Regions from separate parts of the Chryseobacterium sp. SG20098 genome, predicted to be linked through region 2. Evidence: riboswitches for the same ligand, from Rfam matches in the RefSeq annotation. Region 2 holds a riboswitch; each other region holds the start of a gene.

Region 1 (5,450 bases), 800 kb from region 2:
TTAAAAGCTAACGGAACTGTTGTCAATTCAACAACAACGCCTTCACAATCTTATTCTTACAGTTATACGGTTACTCAGGATGCAAATATGGAACTTGTGGCGACACAGGGAACCAATTCCAAAACGGCAGCATTCATTGTACAGGTTCCGAGAAATGTTGTTTCCCAGGCAATACCCAACTGGATCAGACAGGGGATCAATTATCATCCGACAGATCCAACCAAGGTGGGATTGGCTTTATATGCTCCGGGGAAAAATTTTGTACACGTCATAGGAAGCTTCAATAACTGGACGGTGAATGATACCTATTTAATGAAAAAAGACACCACAAATCCCGATCTGTACTGGATTGAACTCAATGGAATCACTCCTCAGCAACTTTATACCTTCCAATACAGAACAAATGATTTGAGAAAAGTAGCAGACCCTTATTCCCCACAAATTTTATCTTCTTACGATGACCCGTGGATTTCGGCTTCTACCTACCCGAACTTACCAGCATTTCCTGCCGGGCAGGGTTTTGAAGTGTCAACATTTAAAACAGGCCAGACCGCTTATAATTGGCAGGTTACCAATTTTCAAAGACCTGCGAAACAGGATCTTATAGTCTATGAATTATTATTGAGAGACTTTACTCAAGAAAAAAACTGGCAGTCATTGATTGATAAAATCTCGTATTTAAAGAATTTAAAGATCAATGCTATAGAACTGCTTCCCATCATGGAATTTGACGGAAATCTTTCCTGGGGATACAATACTTCTTTCCATTATGCATTAGACAAAGCCTATGGAACTCCGGAAAAATTCAAAGAATTTGTAGATTTATGTCATCAGAACGGAATTGCAGTCATTCTGGATGTAGCGTTTAATCATGCTACAGGACGCTCTCCTTTAGTTAGACTTTGGAATATTGATCCTGATGGTGACGGCTATGGTGATGTTGCACCGAACAATCCTTACTTTAACCAGGTACCGAAACATTCATACAATGTCTTCAATGATTTTAACCATACAAGTCTTTCAACGCAATATTACGTTGAAAGATGTCTTCAGCAATGGCTTACGGAATATCACATAGACGGATTCCGTTGGGATTTAACCAAAGGATTTACGCAAAGCTGTTCTGAAAATGATGAGGCCTGTACCAATGCCTACCAGCAGGACAGAGTGGATATCATGAAAAATTATGCTGATAAACAATGGGCCATTGATCCCAATTCTTATATGATCTTCGAACACCTTGGAACTGATGCAGAAGAACAGCAATGGGCGAATTACAGAATAGCAGAAGGAAAAGGCGTTATGCTTTGGAATAAACAGACCGATCCTTACAATCAGAATACGATGGGCTATCAGGAAAACAGCAACTACGACCGTATGAATCACAGTCTTCACGGATTCACCAATATGAGTGCCGTAGGCTACGGAGAAAGCCACGATGAAGAAAGACTGATGTTTAAAAACCTTGCATACGGTGCAGCGAACGGAAGCTATGATGTAAAAAACCTGAATACCGCTCTTGAAAGAATGAAAACTTTCGGGGCCACGTTCTTTACTATCCCTGGTCCGAAAATGATCTGGCAGTTTGGAGAATTAGGTTATGAATTCAGCATCAACAGATGTGCGAATGGTACCATCGACAGCGGATGCAGAACCGATGAAAAACCTGTAGCATTCACTTTAGGATATGATACCAATGCGAACCGAAAAGCAGTCTATGATACATGGGCTAAAATCATCAACATCAGAAACAGTCATCAGGTTTTTAAATCTAGAACTTACAGTATAGAATCCAATAACCTTACGAATGATCCTACTGGTCTTATCACAAGAATTTATGTGTATGATGCAGCTATTACAACAGGAATAAAGAATGTTGTCGTATTGGCCAATTACACGACTTCCGCACAGAATGTAGTGCCTTATTTCCCTTACACTGGTCAATGGCAGAATTTAATGGATAACAGTATTTCGAATATAGTTTCCACAACGGCTCCGATCACTTTACAGCCCGGAGAATTCAGAATCTTTGGAAATTATGCAGGTGCGTTGTCTACTGTAGATACCAATGCGGTCAACAAATTATCTCTTCAGATTGCGGATAATCCGGTTCGCAACGGAATCGCTCACCTCGTTTTCAATAAAGCAAAAAAAGGTGAAATTTCAATTTTTGATATGACCGGTAAAAAACTGGATAATTTCAAACTGGATAAAGAGAGCGGAACTTACGATGCGAAGGTTGATTATCCAGCAGGCACGTATCTTGTGCAGTTGAAATCAGATACAGGAATAGCCATTCAAAAGATGATTATTGAATAAAATAAATTATAAAATAATAAAGGCAAATTTGCGGATCAGCAGATTTGCTTTTTTTTGTAAGTTCAAAAAAATAGTCTACTTTTGCAGTAGATTTATCAAGAAAGGTGGAGGGATTTGGCCCGGTGAAACCTTAGCAACCTACACGGTTCCAGAAGTGTAAAGGTGCTAATTCCAACCCTTTGGGGGAGATAAGTGAAGTCAATATTCTATATAAATTCCATTTCTTGAAGTCTTGTGTATCTGCGGAAAGATCCGTCAGATTCGTATTATTAATTGGCAAGAATAAAAATGAAAAAATTAAGCACAGCTGTATTATTGCTTGGAGCAATTCTGGTCGCGGCTCAGGAAAGTGAGGAAAAAGGAAATCAGATCGAAGATATCATCATCGTCGGAAACCGTAATGTCAAAAGAACAAAGCTGGAGACACCGGTTCCTGTAGATGTAATTAATATCGACAAAATCCAGAGAAGTTCTCCCCAAATGACTGCTCAGGATCTCCTGAATTATGTGATTCCATCGTTTAATGCAGTGAGACAGTCTGCTTCTGATGGTACCGAACATATTGACCCTGTTACTTTAAGAGGTATGGGACCCGATCAGGTTTTGGTGTTGCTTAACGGAAAGAGAAGACATTCTACTTCTTTGGTAAATTATCAGAATACCGTGGGAAATGGTTCTGTAGGAACAGATTTGAGTACCATTCCCGTAATTGCAATTGATAGAATAGAAGTGTTAAGAGACGGAGCAGCTGCGCAATATGGTTCTGATGCCATTGCAGGAGTGATCAACATAATTCTTAAGAAAAATACAGGAGCTTCAGCAAGCCTTACCTATGGATTAACCGGAAGAAATGATGGTGATACTTACCAGGCAGGAGTTAACTATGGAACCTCATTAGGAAAGAAAGAAGGCTATATTAATCTTTCATTACAGCTAAGTCACAGAGGAAAAACCACTAGAACGCAAAATCACGACCTGGATATTTTCGGGGATAATTTTGCCTATGAATTTGCTGGTGATGCTGAAGCCGTAAAAGCTGCCAGAGCTGCAGATGATGCAGAAATTGCAAAAAGAGGATTAACACGTGATGATTTTAATTTTCAGATCGGAGATGCCCAGATCAGACAGGGACAGCTGTTTTTCAACTCAGAATATCCTTTTAATGATCATTTTAAACTCTATTCTTTCGGAGGTTTCAGTATTAAAGAAGGAGAAGGGTTTGGTTTCAGAAGACTGCCGAGCGAAAAATCTAATGTAGTTTCATCCATTTATCCGAACGGATTTCAGGCTACTCTGGCCTCTCAGGTATATGACGTTTCTTATGCTGTAGGTGCGAAATATAATGTTAACGACTGGCTATTTGACCTTAGTAACACCTTTGGAAGCAATACTTTCAATTATAATGTAAACAATACGAATAATGCTTCTTTGGGAGCAAAATCTCCCACCCGTTTTTATGCCGGAGCGCATAGTTTTCTGCAGAATACCATTAATCTTGATGTTTCTAAAAATATAAACCGTTTCAATATTGCTTTCGGTGGTGAGTTCAGGTTTGAACAATACCAGATTAAAGCGGGTGACGAAGCATCCTATACCCAATATGACATCAATGGAAATGTTGCCACTGAAGGATCAACAGTGCTTGGTGCAGGCGGATCTCAATCCTTCATCGGATTCTCTCCCAACAATGCCTTGAAGAAAGACAGACATTCCACGGCAGTATATGCAGATGTTTCCTATGATTTGGATAAAAAACTCAACATTGACGCTGCTGCCAGATTTGAAAATTATTCAGATTTCGGAAATACCTTGAATGGAAAACTCGCTGTACGATATGAGTTTGTAAAAAACTATGCGGTAAGAGCCGCTGTTGGGACAGGATTCAGAGCACCATCATTGCAACAGCAGTATTTTAATAATTCCTATGCGGATATTTCTACCTCGGGTTCAAAGATTGTTACCAAAGGAATATTCAGCAACGATAGCGAAGCCGCTAAAATTCTTGGATTTGATAAACTCAAACAGGAAACTTCTGTCAATGCAAGTGCTGGATTTACGCTTAAACCTTTAAACAACTTGACAATTACTATAGATGGATACTGGATCAAAGTAAAGGATAGAGTTGTGATCACCAGCAATATAACAGATAAAAGACTGGATCAGTTTAAGGTAGAAAGCGGAAGATTCTTCGCCAATGCCATTGATACAGAAACGAAAGGAGTAGATGTAGTGGTTTCCTATGACTGGATTCTTGGGAATGGAAAATTAAATTTGAATCTTGCCGGAAACTATACGGAAACAAAAATCACAGATTTTCATTTTCCTGAAAACTTAGGAACGCCTCAGGATCAGTTTTTTGGTCCCGATCAGATCAATATCATTGAAACCCTGTCTCCAAAAACAAAAGCTTCATTAGGATTAAATTATGGAATAGGAAAATTCAGTTTTCTCGTAAGAAATACCTATTTTGGTAAGGTAATAAGAGATGGTTATCCGTTTGGAGACGTGCAGGAATTCTCCCCAAAAGTTATGACTGATGTAAGCGTTGGCTATGATATCACCAAAAGTATCAATTTTACAGTAGGAGCCAACAATATATTTGATGTCTTTCCGGACCGCCAGATTTATAAAAATTCATATTATGGAGTATTCAAATATGCGCCTGTACAGATGGGAACGCTGGGGAATTATTTCTTCGGAAGGCTTAATTTTAATTTTTAATCATTAAATGAGTACTTCCTCACATCAGATTGGCTGGAAAACAGCCGCAGCCATCGTCGTTTCCAATATGATCGGAACAGGGATTTTTACCACCTTGGGATTTCAGCTTTCCGATATTACCAACACCTACAGTATTTTCCTGCTATGGAGCATCGGAGGAGTTCTCGCATTGTTCGGAGCTTTTTGCTACGCAGAATTGGGCTCCCATTTTAAAGGAAACGGAGGCGATTTTATTTATCTTAAAGAAACCTATCATCCGATTTTCGGATACCTCATAAGCTGGATTTCGCTCATCATAGGATTTTCCTCTCCCGTAGCGCTGGCAGCTTTGGCTATGTCAAAATATCTTTCTGTATTTGAATATTCTTTTGGAAACGGATTTGCCATAGCCGCGATATTCCTGGTGGCAA
Region 2 (5,450 bases):
GGCTGTATAAGTTTTTTGGTTTTTCTTCTGCAAAGCTTGCTCTCATATCTTCTGCATCCTGAAATATAAAGCTGGAGGTAAGATAGAGCGGCGTAGAATGCTCATCAAACTGAGTTCTTTCCGTCTGGGTTCTTATTGCTGATGTTTCAAAATTTTCCATATAGTTTTAATTAATTTACCAAAATAGCAGTCTAACAATGTACCAATTAAAATCTTCGCTTTGCTCAGAATAACGACACCAATTATTGGTAAACTGGTACATTATTAGATTGTTACATTAAATATTATTTTGTTTCACTTACTCTTAAAATATCTCCGAATACTCCTCTTGCGGTTACCTTTGCACCAGCTCCGGCTCCCATAATCACGATTGGATTTTCTCCATAGCTTTCTGTGTAGATTTCAAAGATGGAGTCTGAACCTTTCAGTTGTCCCAATGCTGAAGTTGCAGGAACAGAAACCAGTTTTACATCCAGTTCACCTTTATCTTTCTGTAAATCTCCGTGCAGATCACCTACATATCTCAATACATGTCCGGGTTCCTGGTTTTCTTTTATTTTCTGGTATTCTTCGTCAAGCTCCTCTAGTCTTGAAAGGAATTCTGATTTTGAAACTTCAAGTAAATTTTCAGGAACCAGATTTTGAATGCTGATATCATCAAATTCATTGATTAAGTCTAATTCTCTTGCCAGAATCAATAATTTTCTTGCTACATCGTTTCCTGATAAGTCTTCTCTCGGATCCGGTTCTGTATATCCTTTTTCCAAAGCTTCGTTGATAATGGTTGAGAATTTATCATCTCTTAAAGAAAAATTGTTGAAAACATAGCTCAGTGTTCCTGAGAATACCCCTTTGATTCTGGTGATATTTTCTCCAGAAAGATGTAACAATTTGATGGTGTCAATTAATGGTAATCCTGCTCCTACATTGGTTTCATACAAATACCGTCTGTTGTTTTTATTCAACGTATATCTTAGTTTTCTATATTCTTCAATCGGAAGGGTATTGAAAATTTTGTTGGAAGAAACCAGATCAAACCCGTTTTCTGCCAAAGCGTGATAGTTTTTAACAAAATCCTTGCTTGCCGTGTTATCCACAACAATCAGGTTCTCCAGTTGATTTTCATTAGAGAAATTAATCAGTTCTTCCACGTTTGACGGATGCTCTGCTGTTAAAACCTCATCATTCCAATGGGCATCAAATCCTTTTTTGTTGAAGGCAATTTTCTTTGAATTGGCTACCGCAACGACTTTAAGGTCTATTTTTTTGCGTTTTTTAATCTCTTCTGCAGATTCAAGTACTTGTTCTATCAAGGTTTTCCCTACGTTTCCATGGCCAATAATGGCCAGATGAACGGTCTTTGGCTTTTTGAAAATTTCAGATTCTATGATGTTTCTTGTTTTTTCATCCTGTGAAGACGTCACTACGATATTGACTCTGTTTTCTCCTGCTACCTGGTTCAAAAGCAATGGAAAAACATTGTTTCTGGCAAGTTCTGCAAAAACTTTATTGAAATCTTCTGCAACAAAACCAATCACAGAAACATTATTGATACTATATATTTGGGAAACTTTTCCTGACTTTCTTTCTGCTTCGAATTCATCAATAAGACAAGCCACTGCTTTCTCTGCATCATTTTCATGCACCAGAATAGAAATTCCGTTCTCTACAGCCTGCTGAGAGATTACACCTACACTTATACGCGCTAAAGTAAGCGCTTTAAAAATTCGTCCGTCAATACCGATTTCTCCCAGGAAATCTTCTCCTTCAAATTTGACGATTGATCTGTTCTTCAAAAATTTTATCTCGTTAGCATTTTTCATTACTTCTATAAAATGTTTTTAATGATATTATTTAATTGTTGATATTCCATTAGGAAGGCATCATGGCCGTGTATAGATTGGATCTCGTGATAAGACACATCCTTATTTTTCTCTTTTAAGTTTTCAAAACACATTCGGATTTCAGAAGCCGGGAAGAATAAGTCTGTATCTACGGAGATCATGTGCATTCGTGCCTGTATGTTCTCCAGTGCTTCTTCAACAACATTTATATTCATCAAGAGATGATTCATCAGTTTGTAACTCTTTAAACTAAACCTTTCGTTTAGTGCATTACCATGATAAACCAGCCAGTCTTCTGATTCCAGGCGTTGTTTGTCCTGGTTATATTGGTTTTGAAATCTGTCATTGAGCGACTGCGGTGTTCTGTAGCACAACATGGCATGAATTCTTGCTTTCTGTAATGGTTCTTCCTTATCATTTAATAAAAATTTCTGAACCAGACACTGTGCATGAAGCCAGTCGTGCGTTCTGTAATCGCAGGCAATAGGAATAAATATTTCTGCAAGATCCGGCTGCTTGGAAAGCATTTCCCACGCAATCCCTCCTCCCAGAGAGCCTCCGATAATGGCATATAAATTTTTGATATGTAACGCTTCAAGTCCTTTCAAAAATATCGCTGCGATATCTGAAGGAGTAAAGTCTTCATAGTCTTCAATTAAAAAATCGTCATATCCGTTTCCGGGTATGTTGAAGCATAGAACGGTATATTGATCAGTATCAACAATCTGATTTTTTCCCACCAGCTGTTTCCACCAGCCTTTTTCTCCGGATACGTTTGAATTTCCGGTAAGAGCATGATTGACTAAAATGACAGGGGCTGTAAACAGATCTTTCCCAAAGAGCTGATAGCTCAACGGGATATGGTATTCCTTTTGGGAATGAGTTTGATACGTAAGATTAATATAGTTTAGTTCTGTTTTCAATTCTATTAAATTTTAATACAATTGAAAATGCCACAGGAAATGGCTGAAAAGAACTTCAGTGAGTTATCTGTCCAAAATTATTTGGTAGAACGTAGCACCTTCTTTGCTTGCGCAAAGGGTTGCTAAGGTTTCATAGGGTCTAATCCCTCAACCTTTCTTGATAACATTTTCAATATTTGAATGAACGAATGGTGCAAAGGTAGTTCTTTTCTTTTAATTTCAAAAAAAAATTATTTTAATATTTAAAAAAGCCCTTAAATACAAGTATTCCAAGAGTATATTAATAATTATTCAGATGAAAAAAATTGGAATTACTTCTCAAAAAAACTAACTTCGTATGGAAAAGTGATGAGATATGACCGCCGAAAAAGATAGATTACAAGATACCAAATGGAAAAACTGGGGACCTTATGTAAGCAACCGGCAGTGGGGAAATGTACGTGAAGATTATAGCCCGAACGGGAATGCCTGGAATTTTACCAACCATAATAATGCAGAAAGCTATGCCTACCGATGGGGAGAAGAAGGTATTGCCGGAATTTCTGATATAAAGCAGCTTTTGTGTTTTGCTTTTTCATTCTGGAACAAGAAAGACAAAATGGTAAAGGAACGATTCTTTGGGTTGAGCAATCCTCAGGGAAATCATGGGGAAGACATCAAAGAGATCTTTTATTATCTGGATAATACACCTACTCATAGCTATATGAAAATGGTGTATAAATATCCGATCAATGAATTTCCTTACGATGACCTTGTTGCAGAAAACGGAAGACGCAGTAAAAAGGAACCGGAATATGAAATTTTCGATACCGGAATTTTCGATAATGATGAATATTTTGATATTTTCATTGAATATTGCAAGGCCGATCACAATGATATTCTTGCCAGAGTAACGGTCTGTAACCGAAGTCAGCATGAAGCACCTATTGTGGTGGCACCTACAGCATGGTTCAGAAATAACTGGAAATGGGGATACAACACCTATAAGGCAGAGCTTAATGCTTCTCATGACGGAAGTATCAATATTGGACACGACAGTATCTCCATTAAAAAACTTTATTCCCGAAATACCAATGCACAAAGCGTATTTTGTGATAATGAAACCAACAATTCTAAGCTTTATGGAGCTCCTGCAGGTGAAAACACTTATTTCAAAGACGGAATCAATAATTATATTATCCATCAAACGAATACGATAAATCCCGCAAAGAAAGGGACAAAAGCTTCTTTTCTGATTGATGAGCTTATTGGTGCCGGAGAATCCAAAGTTTTTGAATTCAGATTATGCCCGGCTGAAGCTGATGAGCCTTTTGAAAAGTTTGATGAAATATTCAATACGCGACAGGCTGAAGCTGAAGAATTTTATAAAGAAATTCAAAATGATACCGTTAACGAAGATGAAAGAAATGTTCAGAGACAGGCTTTTGCAGGACTTCTCTGGAATAAGCAGTTCTATCATTACAATATTGGAAAATGGCTGAAAGGTGATCCCAACTTTGAAGCCCCAAGAAATTTCAACGAATATGTAAGAAATACGGAATGGAATCATCTCCATAATAAGGATATTATTTCTATGCCCGATAAATGGGAGTATCCATGGTATGCCACATGGGATCTGGCATTTCACTGTGTTCCGTTTTCCATCATTGATGCGGAATTTGCCAAGGGACAACTTTTGCTCCTTACTAAGGAATGGTACATGCATCCTAATGGACAGCTTCCAGCCTATGAATGGAATATGAGTGACGTGAACCCGCCAGTACACGCCTGGTCATGCTTCCGTGTTTTCAAAATTGATGAAAAAACTAACGGAAAACCGGATTTATTATTTTTAGAGAAAGTTTTTCAGAAACTGCTTCTTAATTTCACCTGGTGGGTGAACCGAAAGGATAAAAACGGAAAAAATATCTTTGGCGGAGGGTTTCTTGGTCTCGATAATATCGGAGCTTTTGACCGGAATATGGAACTAAAGGACGGGCAGCATCTTGAACAGGCAGACGGAACAAGCTGGATGGCCATGTATGCATTGAATATGATGCGTATTGCAATGGAGCTTGCCCAATATTATCAGGTATATGAAGATATGGCCATCAAGTTTTTTGAGCATTATCTTTATATCGCTGAAGCTATGGAAAACCTGGGCGAAGGAACGAAAGGACTTTGGAACGAAGAAGACGGATTCTTCTATGATGTCCTACAGCTAGGAAATGGAGACAGTGTTTCTTTAAAATTAAGAAGTATTGTGGGTTTGATTCCTATGTTTGCTGTTGAGATTGTTGACCACCGCTTACTGGAAAAGATGCCGAATTTCAGAACCCGAATGGAATGGATCTTAAAGAACAAGCCGGAGTTGACCAAACTGGTTTCTCACTGGGATGAGGAAGGACAAGGCCGAAAACACCTTATGAGTATCCTCCGCAAAAACAGACTGACAAAGGTTCTGACCAGAATGCTTGATGAAAATGAATTCCTGAGTTCTTACGGAATCCGCGCCATGTCTAAGGTATATGAGGAAAATCCTTTTGTCTTCTCTGTACATGGGTCTGAAAATATAGTCTACTATACACCTGCAGAAAGTGACAGCCGTATGTTTGGCGGAAACAGCAACTGGCGCGGTCCAATTTGGTTTCCAATCAATTTTCTGATTGTGGAAAGTCTTCAGCGCTTCCATTATTACTATGGA
Region 3 (5,450 bases), 150 kb from region 2:
ATGGTAAAGTGGCAGCCGCATTCTGATTTTGAAGTGCATTTGTGGGCCTGTACTTTCCAAAATCATAAATCGGATTTCCGTCAGCATCTAAAACGTAAGTTCCGTCAGCATTTCTTTCATAATAAGGATAGAAAGAAGGAATAAACCTTGCGGCATTGATGATATTGCTCGCCTTGGAATCTGAAGAAGTTGGTGCCTGCTGAATACTGTTGGTATAGCTTAAGTTGACTCCAACATTTAACCATTTCTTCACTTCCGAATTGATTTTTAATCTGGTATTATATCTTTTAAAACCGGATTCAATCGCCATCCCTTTATCATCCAGATACCCTAGTGAAAAGAAGTAATTACTTTTATCACTACCTCCGCTGATATCAAGATCCATCTGGTTTCTTGATGCCACTCTCTGTAAAACATCTCTCCAGTCGTCATTCCAGAGTGGTGATGCACCAGGCAATAATTTCCCATCTGTTCCCACCGGTTTTGGATAAGCAGTTCCATATGGATTAATTCCAAGGGTAGAAACAAGATTATCCGTTGCCATCTGAGCAGCCTGCTGAGAAGAAACTTTACCGGACTGATATCCGTTTCTTAATGCTTCCCAATATAATTGAAAGTATTGATCCGTGTTTACCTGTTCATAATCTTTGACAGCTCTTCCTGAGAATCCCTGACTGATATTAAAATTAACTCTGGCTTCTCCTTTTTTCCCTGATTTTGTAGTGATGATAATAATCCCGTTGGCTCCTCTTGAACCATACAAAGCACTTGCTGTAGCATCTTTTAAAACACTTATAGATTCAATATCGCTTGGGCTAATGGAGTTCAGGTTTCCATCAAAAGGAATCCCGTCCACTACATATAAAGGATCACTGGAAGCACTGATGGAACCAATACCTCTGATTCTGATGGTAGAAACCGCACCTGGCTGTCCTGATGCACTGGTGGTCTGAATCCCCGCAACCTGGCCTTCCAATGCTTTGGTGATATTGGTTACAGGTCTGTTATTAATCTTATCACTTGAAATGGTCGCTACAGAGCCGGTATAGCTGTTTCTTTTAGCTTTTCCGTAAGCCACCACTACTACTTCATCAATCTCCTTTTCATGAAGGCTATCTTTTTTCGGTCTGGAATTCTGTGCACTTACACTGGTTACTCCCAGAAAAAAAGCAGCAACCGGAGGCATCCAGGCTTTAGAATTGAATAAATTTTTGCTAATCATAATCAATTTTAGTTATCATATATTAAAATTTAGCCCTTTGCAGAAAAATCAGCAAAGGGCATCGATAAATACGATAAACCAAATGCTTATTTTTCCTTAAAAGGCTGAACGTAACACCTTGCCCCACGGGTAGGTTGTCAAGACTTCACAGGGTCAGTTCCCTCCATCTTTCTTTATAAGCCGATCGAAATATGGTTGCAAAGCTAAAAACTTTTAGTCTACAAAACAAGTAGACTTATTTATTTTTCATGATAAATTTTCAAAAATTAACGTAATTTTTTAATAAAACCCATCACAATAAAGAGTTACAAGCTTTGCTACTTTCTTAAACATGACAAATATCATTATCAATAATTCAATACAACAAATTAAATCTGTCCAGAAATTTTTGATCTTTAATTGAAAAAAGTTTTTAATTTTATGGTATGAAAGTTTTGATCATCAACGGCCCTAACCTCAATCTGTTAGGCACAAGAGAACCGGAAATCTATGGAAATGTTTCTATGGAAAGCTATTTGGAAAATTTAAGATCCGAGTTCCAGACCCATGAATTAAAATATTACCAGTCTAATATTGAAGGAGAACTTATCAACAGACTTCAGGAGGATGATTTTGATGCCTTAGTAATTAACCCCGGAGCTTTTACTCATTATTCTTATGCTATTGCTGATTGCTTGAAAAACATTCGCAAGCCAAAAGTAGAAGTACATATCAGTAACATTTATAAAAGAGAGGAATTCCGACAGAAATCTGTAACGGCAGCCAATACAGATGCCGTTTTATCAGGCTTTGGAATGGATGGATATAGGCTGGCTTTATTAAGCTTGAAGTAATTTTGTTACTTATCCTTTTCCCATGAATTGCACAGATTTCTACAGATAATTATGGATAAGTATCAGAGTAATTTATGAAGATAAAAGATAAGGTTTATTGCAAAGACATTGGAATATATTCCGGGCAATTGACGAAAAGAAAAAACTATATCGTTGAAGAAAAAAATGCGGAAAATATAAGAATCTGGAATGACGAAGGAAAACTGAGGTGGTATTCTGATTTTTATTTTAGTTTAAACAATGAACCGGAAATAACTTCTATTCATATTGATGATGAAATTGAAAATATTGAATCTGATGCTATAGAAGTAAGCATTGAATTTTCCGACAAAACAAAATATGGGATGACCTTCACTACCCCGCAGTATTTAGATAAAATATTGGACAAAGAGTCTTACTTTTCTTCAAAACACTTTATGATTATAAAATACCTCACTGAAGAATCAATCAAATCAACCGTCCTAAAACTGGATGAACAGAACGAACTGATTGAAAACTGTAAAAAATATGAATAAAAAAAAAGCCTCATCACTGATGAGGCTTTTTGTATGTTGATTGGCAACTATTAGATAGTTTGTTCCTGCAATTGAGGTCCTGAAGCTACTAATTTTTTACCTTCTTCAGTATCACAATACTGCTCAAAGTTCTTGATATATCTTGAAGCAAGATCTTTTGCTTTTTCTTCCCATTCTGAAGCGCTCTCATAAGTATCTCTAGGATCTAGAATACCTGTAGAAACGTTTGGCAATTCAGTAGGAATTTCAAGGTTCATAATTGGAACCTGAGTTTTAGGAGCATTATCAATAGAACCGTCAATGATGGCATCAATAATTGCTCTGGTATCTTTAAGAGAAATTCTCTTTCCGGTACCATTCCAACCTGTGTTTACCAAATAAGCCTTAGCGCCGTGCTCTTTCATTTTGCCGATTAATGTTTTAGAATACATTGTCGGGTGTAAGGTAAGGAATGCTTCACCAAATGCAGGTGAGAAAGATGGTTGAGGTTCTGTAATTCCTCTTTCAGTTCCTGCCAATTTTGAGGTATAACCGCAAAGGAAGTGGTACTGCGCCTGATCTTCATTCAGGATAGAAACCGGAGGAAGTACTCCGAATGCATCTGCTGAAAGATAAACAATCTTTTTGGCATGACCTGCTTTAGAAGGCAATACAATTTTGTTGATATGATAGATTGGATAAGAAACTCTTGTGTTCTCAGTGATAGATCCGTCTGTATAATCTGCTACTCCATTGTTAACAACAACGTTTTCAAGAAGAGCATCTCTCTTGATGGCAGCGAAGATATCCGGTTCTTTTTCTGCAGATAAGTCGATAACTTTAGCGTAGCATCCACCTTCATAGTTGAATACTCCGTTGTTATCCCATCCGTGCTCATCGTCACCGATAAGGTATCTTTTAGGATCTGCTGATAAAGTTGTTTTACCAGTTCCTGAAAGACCAAAGAATAAAGCTACATCACCTTTTTCTCCTACGTTAGCAGAACAGTGCATAGAAGCCATACCTTTTAATGGAAGATAGTAGTTCATCATAGCAAACATCCCTTTCTTCATTTCACCTCCGTACCATGTACCTCCGATAATCTGTAGTTTTTCAGTAAGGTTGAACATAATGAAGTTTTCAGAGTTTAATCCCTGAGCTTCCCAGTTCGGGTTGGTAGTCTTTGATCCGTTGATTACTGTGAAATCCGGCTCACCGAAGTTTTCAAGTTCGTAATGAGAAGGACGAATAAACATATTAGTAACAAAATGCGCCTGCCATGCCACTTCAACGATAAATCTAACTTTAAGTCTCGTATCCGCATTCGTTCCGCAGAATGTATCTACTACATAAATCTTTTTAGATTCAGCAAGCTGGTTCAGCACTAGTTCTTTACAAGACCCGAAAATTTCTGCTGTTGTAGGTAAGTTTACTTTACCATCCCAGAAAATTGTATCTCTTGTAACATCATCCTGAACAATATATCTGTCTTTAGGTGAACGACCTGTGAAAATTCCTGTTTTTACTGATACTGCGCCTGATTCTGTAAGCTCAGCTTTCTCAAACCCCTGATTTTCAGGAGAAACTTCAGCCTGATATAATTCTTCATAAGAAGGATTATACACTACTTCATAGTTTCCTTTAATCCCTAATTTCTCTAAATCCTGGATGATTTTAGTGTTTTTCATTTTACTTATATTTTCTATTTCTTTATTGCTTTCAACAAAAATAATATTAATTATTTGTTAAAGGTGGTTTAAATATACTGATATAAGTCAGAATGGCAAATAAAAAAACAGGATTATAACTACCTGATTACAAATCAATTATATTTTCCCATTCAAAAATAGTTGTAAAACCTTTCTCCCAAAAATAGTTCTTATAGTCCCCAAATTTGGCACTCATTACAAAATCTCCCCCCCATGCGCCTAAACTTTTGACAAATGAAGGGCAATCTGAGAATAACCTTTCCTTAACTGTGAGAATTTCAAGAAAATCGGCAATTTTATATTCATGAGTCATCATTAATTCGGAAAAATTTTCCAATTCATGACATAACAATATTTTTTTTGTAAGATCTGAAAATTCGTCAACCAATTCCGGAGACTTCTTTTTGGACTTGTAAAAATTGATTCCCTCTCTGCTATCCTGCTTCTGATTTAAATGAATAAAAATCAGTTCATTTTTAAAGGACGGACTAAAATCTACTTTCTCATATTTTATCTCAGGTTTACTTTGGAAAAGCACTGCGGACTTTTCTTTTGCAACTGCAATGTCATATCCACTGCCTCCCAAACTGATGGTGTTAAGATGAAAAGGATCTATTTCAGCCCATTCCGCCAGGTTATTCATCAGGGTGGAACTGCTCCCAAGCCCATAATCCGCTGGAAACTGAAGATTGGTTTTTAAATGGTAAGTAAGATCAGTTTTGAATTTACTATTAGAAAGCAGCTGAACATTCTGTAATGTTTTGGTAATAAATTCAGCACTTGATGGAATATTGGTTTCTAAGACCTTCCAGGTTTTATAATCAATGACAGCCTTCAACCATAGTTTATTCTGATGATAGGCTTCCCAAAGAACAATGGATTTTCCATCTTGTTTTTCTTCAAAGAAAAACTCTTGTCCCAGCCTGGTAGGTACCGCTAAGACAAGAGCTCCATCTATTGCGAAATATTCTGAAGTAAGCATAAGCTTGCCCGGTGAAAATATCGCGTTCATATTTTTTGTTTAGATTGCAGAAGTAGCTTCTACTGATCCGTCAATTTTTTTGATCAATCCCTGAAGGGTCTTTCCTGGTCCTACTTCCACGAAGTTAGAGGTACCATCTTTAATCATATTCTGAACAGACTGTGTCCATTTTACTGGACCGGTAAGCTGAGCGATCAGGTTTTGTTTGAT

What was found. A riboswitch is a leader RNA that binds a small molecule or an ion and turns the genes downstream of it on or off. The one in region 2 is predicted to bind S-adenosylmethionine.
Region 1: another riboswitch for S-adenosylmethionine. It lies ahead of RHP76_RS14030 (TonB-dependent receptor plug domain-containing protein); the one in region 2 lies ahead of RHP76_RS17795 (alpha/beta fold hydrolase).
Region 3: another riboswitch for S-adenosylmethionine. It lies ahead of RHP76_RS17015 (SusC/RagA family TonB-linked outer membrane protein); the one in region 2 lies ahead of RHP76_RS17795 (alpha/beta fold hydrolase).

Annotation. Positions count from the first base shown of each region.
Region 1 covers NZ_CP134622.1:3,067,136-3,072,585, reverse strand. The annotation lists gene RHP76_RS14035 (alpha-amylase family glycosyl hydrolase) at 1-2,319, shown strand, start outside; SAM riboswitch class I at 2,409-2,514, shown strand; gene RHP76_RS14030 (TonB-dependent receptor plug domain-containing protein) at 2,608-5,040, shown strand; gene RHP76_RS14025 (APC family permease) at 5,048-5,450, shown strand, end outside.
Region 2 covers NZ_CP134622.1:3,869,904-3,875,353, reverse strand. The annotation lists gene RHP76_RS17805 (O-succinylhomoserine sulfhydrylase) at 1-160, opposite strand, end outside; gene RHP76_RS17800 (ACT domain-containing protein) at 285-1,823, opposite strand; gene RHP76_RS17795 (alpha/beta fold hydrolase) at 1,829-2,767, opposite strand; SAM riboswitch class I at 2,828-2,934, opposite strand; gene RHP76_RS17790 (MGH1-like glycoside hydrolase domain-containing protein) at 3,123-5,450, shown strand, end outside.
Region 3 covers NZ_CP134622.1:3,715,785-3,721,234, reverse strand. The annotation lists gene RHP76_RS17015 (SusC/RagA family TonB-linked outer membrane protein) at 1-1,222, opposite strand, end outside; SAM riboswitch class I at 1,306-1,404, opposite strand; gene RHP76_RS17010 (type II 3-dehydroquinate dehydratase) at 1,648-2,055, shown strand; gene RHP76_RS17005 (hypothetical protein) at 2,130-2,570, shown strand; gene pckA (phosphoenolpyruvate carboxykinase (ATP)) at 2,621-4,237, opposite strand; gene RHP76_RS16995 (GYDIA family GHMP kinase) at 4,365-5,270, opposite strand; gene fabD (ACP S-malonyltransferase) at 5,280-5,450, opposite strand, start outside.